2 regions of the Paraburkholderia sp. GAS33 genome follow, and region 2 is predicted to be linked to the other one. Evidence: riboswitches for the same ligand, from Rfam matches in the RefSeq annotation. Region 2 holds a riboswitch; the other holds the start of a gene.
What was found. A riboswitch is a leader RNA that binds a small molecule or an ion and turns the genes downstream of it on or off. The one in region 2 is predicted to bind thiamine pyrophosphate.
Positions count from the first base shown of each region.

Region 1: it holds a riboswitch for thiamine pyrophosphate, as region 2 does, so the genes downstream of both, P3T24_RS33080 (FAD-dependent oxidoreductase) here and thiC (phosphomethylpyrimidine synthase ThiC) in region 2, are expected to answer to the same signal.

Region 1 is NZ_JBNDMP010000015.1:96,198-99,604, forward strand. Features, by position in the region: gene P3T24_RS33070 (thiazole synthase) at 1-687, opposite strand, end outside; gene thiS (sulfur carrier protein ThiS) at 761-958, opposite strand; gene P3T24_RS33080 (FAD-dependent oxidoreductase) at 1,031-2,185, opposite strand; TPP riboswitch at 2,383-2,494, opposite strand; gene P3T24_RS33085 (ABC transporter ATP-binding protein/permease) at 2,888-3,407, shown strand, end outside.
Region 2 is NZ_JBNDMP010000002.1:696,167-699,573, reverse strand. Features, by position in the region: gene thiC (phosphomethylpyrimidine synthase ThiC) at 1-1,570, opposite strand, end outside; TPP riboswitch at 1,663-1,781, opposite strand; gene P3T24_RS09405 (DUF1223 domain-containing protein) at 2,078-2,923, shown strand; gene P3T24_RS09400 (EamA family transporter) at 3,311-3,407, shown strand, end outside.

The DNA of each region.
Region 1 (3,407 bases), on a different contig from region 2:
CGCGCGGGCCATCGCTTCGGGGTGGGTCGCCTGCGACACCGCCGTATTCAGCAGCACACCATCGAAGCCCCACTCCATCACCTGCGCGGCGTGCGACGGTACGCCGAGCCCCGCATCGACGATCAGCGGCACGTCCGGCAACCGGTCACGCAGCACCCGCAGACCGTATGGATTGATCACGCCCTTGCCGGTGCCGATCGGCGCGCCCCACGGCATCAACGCCTCGCAGCCGGCATCGAGCAGACGCCGTCCGATCACCAGATCTTCCGTGCAGTACGGCAGCACCTTGAAACCGTCTTTGACGAGCCGCGCAGCCGCTTCGATCAGACCGACCGGATCGGGCTGCAACGTGTAGTCGTCGCCGATCAGTTCAAGCTTGATCCAGTCGGTTTCGAAGACTTCACGCGCCATGTGGGCGGTCGTGACCGCCTCGCCGACGCTCTGGCAGCCGGCCGTGTTTGGCAATAGCGGCACGCCGTGGCGCTTGAGCAGATCGAAGAAGCCGGCTTCGGCACCGCCTTCGTTCATCTGCCGGCGCAGCGCGACGGTGATCATGCCAGGCTTCGCCGCATCGATCGAGTCGGACAGCGCCTGCAGCGACGGATAGCGTGACGTGCCGAGCAACACCCGGCTGGCGAAGGTTTCGCCGTACAGCGTGAGCGCGTCGGCGGGAATGGGAGAAGTCATCTGGAAATCCTTGTCTCTGGCGATACCCGGCGACCTGCCTGTTCGGCTATGTGGTCGCGGGTAATCACCGTTTTTAGCCGCCGGCGACCGGTTGCACGACGTCGAGCTTGTCACCCGCTTGCAGCGCGCGCGCGGCGTGCTGGGTACGGGCCACAAAGTCGCCGTTCAGCGCAACCGCGAACGGCGGACGCGCGCCGAAAGCGGCGAGCGCGTCGGCGACGGTCGCCCCCTCGGGCAGCGACAACGGCTTCTGATTGATATGAATGTCCATGGTGTTCAGATACGTTTCAATCGATAGCGTAGGCAGCTGGCGAGGCAGCCCATGTTGCAATGGTCGCAACGCTCATGCCGGCACCTGCGAGCGGTTCTGCGGATCGAGCCGGGCAAGCTGGAACAGTTCGCTCCAGCGCGCGTCGCGCCGCCAGTCGTCGAAAGCGTCGGCATCGCCGATACGTCCGTCGAGCAGCGCGGCGGCGAAACGGACGGCTTCGTCGGCGACTTCGGGCACGATCATATAGCCGTGCCGGTACAGGCCGTTCACGCGCAAGGTCTGCGCGCCATCCCAGACCAGTGCCGGACGGTGGTCCGGCAAGGTCGGGCGGCACTGCGAGTTCAATTCGAGGATGCGCGCCTCGCCGAAGCCGGGGTGGACCGAGAACGCTGCACTCAGCAATTCCAGCGCGGAACGCACGCTGACGGGCGACATGTCCTCGCCTTCCACTTCGGTTGCGCCGATCACGTAAAGATCGTCCTGCTTCGGTGCGATATACAGCGGATAGCGCGGATGCAGCAGACGCACCGGGCGCGTGAGCCTGATTCCGGGCGCGTGAACACGGGCGACCTCACCACGAATGCCGCGCAAGGTCGGCAAAACAGTCTTGGCACCGAGGCCGCGGCAATCAATCGTCACGCGGGCGGACGGTAATGCGCCATCGTCCACGGGTGTGTTCCAGTGCGTTTCGACGCGCCGCTCGGCGAGGCCTGCGGCGAGTGCACTCAACACCTGGCGATTATCGAGTTGTCCCTCATGCGGCAGCAGCCAGCCTTGCGCGAAACGGCCAGCCAGCGCGGGCTCGGTCGCGCCGAGTTGCGCACCCGAGAGCGTGACGAAGCCACCATCCAGCAGATCGGCGGGCGCGTTCGAACGCACCCGGCGTTCGAACAGCGGCGCTTCGGTGCGATCGGCGTGATGCCAGACCACCAGCGTCCCATTGCGTTGAAAGAACACCGGTACGGGCAGTTCGGCCAGTACTTGCGGCCAGGTATCGAGCGAGGCGGCGCCGAGACGCGTGATCAGCAATTCGGCGCTGGCGGCTTCGGCGAGCGGCGCGAGCATCGCGGCCGCCACCCACGCGGCGGCTTGCGAACCGGCGGCATCGCCGCGCTCGTAAAGCGCCACGCGATGCCCCGCACCGGCGAGGCGCCACGCGACCAGCCGGCCGCACAGTCCCCCGCCGATGACGGCGAAATCCGGTTGCGAGCGATCGAGCGCGTTCATTGCCGTCCTGCCGGCGCGCGCAGAGCGGCCTTGAGCGTCACGGGGCAAACGAAGCAATAGACTGAAGAATAAGCGGTCATCGTATCCTTTCCGTACGGCAACAGGCGCACGTACCCAAGGACGAAACCGGCGGGCGAGGCCGGCCGGGCAAAAAGCGCATCCATTGACGGACGCTGCCCGGCGGGGAATGGAAGAAAAGCTAACTTCCGGAAACTTCCCGCGCCGGTATTACCCGGATCGGGTGCAAAGGGTCTCTCTCAGCCTTGCTGCGGCGTGTGGCCCGCGCGCAAAGCACCCCTGTTTCGTCGAGAGTCATTAGACCATAAAAGGCGCGGCGGCCGCAAACCGGGGGCGATGGAGCTGCTGCGATCACGGGCGGGGAGACCGCCGGGCCTGGGCGATTCATGTAGCCTCGCTCGGAGCCTCTGGCACAATGCGGCGATGGAGTCTGCGCCGTTGTCGTGGGCTCTCGCGTCAAACGCGACAACCATACGCCGGTCGCGCGAGGCCGCGGTCCAGTGCCTCAGGTGATTAATTTTCGCTTAAGCCGCCGGCGGCAGAATCGGGCGGTCGTACGACGGGTTCGAGGCCCGGGCCGCTATTTGCAATTCCGCTGTGGCACCGATCCACTATAGGCAAGCCTGTCTAGGCTTGCTTGCAGCGGGTCGGTCCAAGATGAGCCAGTATTTCTTCAGGATGGTCATGACACCCAATACTTCCCCTGCCAGCCCGCTCGAGCCGGACGACAAGGTCTCCGCGTGGAGTCTGATCAAGCCCTACTGGGTCTCTGAGGAATGGAAGATCGCGTGGGGGCTGCTGATTGCGATCATTGTGATCAACCTCGTCAACGTGTGGATCAGCGTCAGGTTCAATACCTGGAGCGGCGAGTTCTTCAATATGCTGCAAAACAAGAGCGTGAAGGACTTTCCCCACCTGATGTTGGTGTGGGCCGGCCTTGTGGCAGCGCTGATCGTCCTCTTTGTCTACGGCCGTTATTTGCGGCAGATGCTCGGCTTCCGGTGGCGCCAATGGCTCACGACCCGCTACCTCCAGGAGTGGCTCGGCGACGGCGCTTTCTACCGGATTGAGCGCGACCGCCTCGCTGACAACCCCGACCAGCGGATCAGCGACGACTTGCAGTCATTTGCGACCAGCACGCTCACGCTGACGCTCGACCTGCTGTCCACGGTCGTCACACTCATTACGTTCGTTACCATCCTCT
Region 2 (3,407 bases):
TGATGCCGGTCTTGACGTCGTCCTTGTTCGGCAGACCCAGGTGTTCCTTCGGCGTGACGTAGCAGAGCATCGCCGTGCCGAACCAGCCGATCATCGCAGCACCGATGCCTGACGTGATGTGGTCGTAGCCCGGGGCGATGTCGGTGGTTAACGGTCCCAAGGTGTAGAACGGCGCTTCGTCACACCATTCCAGTTGCAGGTCCATGTTCTCCTTGATCAGTTGCATCGGCACGTGGCCCGGGCCTTCGATCATCGTCTGCACGTCGTGCTTCCACGCGATCTGCGTGAGCTCGCCGAGCGTCTTCAGTTCGCCAAGTTGCGCTTCGTCGTTGGCGTCATAGATCGAGCCGGGACGCAGGCCGTCGCCGAGCGAGAAGGCCACGTCATAGGCCTTCATGATTTCGCAGATGTCTTCGAAGTGCTCGTACAGGAAGCTTTCCTTGTGATGCGCGAGACACCACTTCGCCATGATCGAGCCGCCGCGCGAGACGATACCCGTCATGCGCTTCGCTGTGAGCGGCACGTATTGAAGACGCACGCCGGCGTGGATCGTGAAGTAATCGACGCCCTGTTCGGCCTGTTCGATCAGCGTGTCGCGGAAAATTTCCCACGTCAGGTCTTCGGCCTTGCCGTTGACCTTTTCCAGCGCCTGGTAGATCGGCACCGTGCCGATCGGCACCGGCGAATTGCGGATGATCCACTCGCGCGTTTCGTGGATGTGCTTGCCGGTGGAAAGATCCATCACCGTGTCGCCGCCCCAGCGGATCGCCCACGTCATCTTGTCGACTTCTTCGCCGATCGACGAGGTCACCGCCGAGTTGCCGATGTTCGCGTTGACCTTCACGAGGAAGTTACGGCCGATGATCATCGGCTCGCTTTCGGGGTGGTTGATGTTGTTCGGGATGATCGCGCGGCCGCGGGCCACTTCGTCGCGCACGAATTCCGGCGTGATTTCGGTGAGGCCGTTCGGACCGAACGCGCTCGCGCCGAATGCCTGGCCCGGATGCTGACGGCCCATCATCGCAGCGAGCTTCTCTCCGTTCGGGCCGCTCGTTTTGAGCGACTCCAGATACGCCGCGCGCTGCTGGTTTTCGCGGATCGCGATGTACTCCATTTCCGGCGTGATGATGCCTTTGCGCGCGTAGTGCATCTGCGAAACGTTGGCGCCGGCTTTGGCGCGGCGCGGCGTGCGATGCAGGCCCTGGAAGCGCAGATCGGCGGTGGCCGTATCGGCGGCGCGTTCGCGGCTGAAGTCGCTCGACAGACCGCTTAGCGCTTCGGTGTCGCCGCGTTCTTCGATCCAGCGTTGACGCAAAGCCGGCAGACCCGCGCGGATATCGATCGTGGCATCCGGATCGGAGTAGGGGCCCGACGTGTCGTAGACGAAGACCGGGGGATTCTTCTCGCCGCCGAAGCTGTCCGGTGTATCCGACTGGCTGATTTCGCGCATCGGCACGCGGATATCGTCGCGTGAGCCAGTGACGTAGATCTTGCGGGAATTCGGCAGCGGGGCGACAGCGGCCGCATCGACGTGAGCGTCGGCGGAAAGGAACTTCGGATTGGCGTTCATGCATTTCTCCATGCAAAGCTCTATGTGGGGCCGCTAAGCAGGAGACGAGATGGAAGTTGTCGGAATTCGCCAGAGGATGAGGCGGTGCTGCGCTACGAATTCCGTACGCTTCCCTGCGCTGGCATTATCCAGATCAGGTTCAAAGGGTATTTCTCACCCACGCAACACGGACCTCCAACCTCCGTGCGACGCAGGACCCCCGCGTTAGCAGCGCACACGATACACCGCCGGCGCAGTGCTTGGCAACCGGTCTCGAAATCGGTGTGGCCCGAATGGTGGCCGGCTTACAGCCTGTCGTGCTTATCTCTATTGGGCTGCGCGGGGTGATGCGCCGCAGCATGAAAGGTGGCGTTGCCCGATCTTTATCGTCAGCCACGCCATGTCCTCCAGTCCCGCAATAAAATTTCAGAGGCGCTGTCATAACGGGCGACGCTCGCCGACTAACGTGCAGATTTCCAGATGGAGCCTGCCATGAATCCCCTTATGCGTTCCCACGCGTATCCGCTTATGCCTGTACGCGTGCGTTCACTCACGCGCCGCTTTGCCGACTCGCCGGTGGTGCGTGCCATCGCGCTGTTTGTCGCGCTAGCCACGAGCGGTGCCGCTCAGGCCGCCGATGCGATGTGCAAGGCGCACAGCCCGGCCCACCGTGTCGCGCTGGTCGAGTTGTACAGCAGCGAGGGTTGCAATAGCTGCCCGCCGGCGGATCACTGGCTGGGTCAGTGGAAGGACAGCGGTGCCGCTCGAGGCGTCGTGCCGCTTGCCTTGCATGTCGACTACTGGAACAGCCTTGGCTGGAACGACCGCTTCTCCCAGCATCGTTTCACTGAACGGCAGCAGACGCTGACCGATCTCGCCGGCGGCCACACGATTTACACGCCTGAAATCTTCGTGTCGGGGCGTGAGTTGCGTAGCTGGTCCCGGCCCGAGAGCTTCGATGAGCGTGTTCACGAGGTGACCGCCGAGCCGGCGCAGGCAGACGTTGCGCTTGAACTCGCGCCGCCTGCTCAGGGCACGAACGGTTTCGGCGTCGACGCGCGCTTCACGTCCAAAGCCACGGTCCACGATCCATTGAACGCGTACGTCGCTGTCTATGAAAACGCGCTGACGTCGCAAGTGCGTGCCGGCGAAAACAGTGGCGCGACGCTGCATCACGAACGCGTCGTGCGGCAATGGATCGGTCCGGTGCCGCTTGCGGGCGGCAGCGCGCAGATTCGCCGCGAGATCGCACTCGATGCCACCGATGCCGCCGACCGCCAGGCGCAGCCGGACAGGTTCGGCGTCGTGGCCTTCGTCGAAAACGCATCCACCGGCGAGGTGTTGCAGGTGACGGAACTGGCCGGCTGTCAATGAGGCCGCCGGCGATCGATTGAGGTCGACGCCTTCGCCATGAGTAAGCCTCGATCTGAACCTCGCACCTGATTTTCGGAGACTTGAAACCTCGCATGCTCTAGCCGTCGCGGCGTCTGTTCGGCAGGCAGTCGCTCGCACGGACGCCCAGCCGCTTTCCGGATACAGAATTTACGATTCTTTCATGGACGCCCAACCGCGTTCCTGCATAATGCTGCGGTGCGTGCCACGGTTGTCTGCCGTTGCCGTCCCCAAGTACTTCTGCCCGTTCTACCACCATGTCTTTGAGCCTTGCCTGCCAGGCCGCATCCACGATGCGGCGCCCGCCATCTGGACCCAGCGTCCCCAGCGGGGGCACAACGCCTCGAACGACATGGGTGGATTGAACGCATGTCGCTGCAACCTCCTGGCCGTTTTCCTCTCCGTTTTGCCTTTCGCCTGCCTCAGTCTCATGCTGGCCGGATCGCGCTCGCGCTGAGCGTCGTCT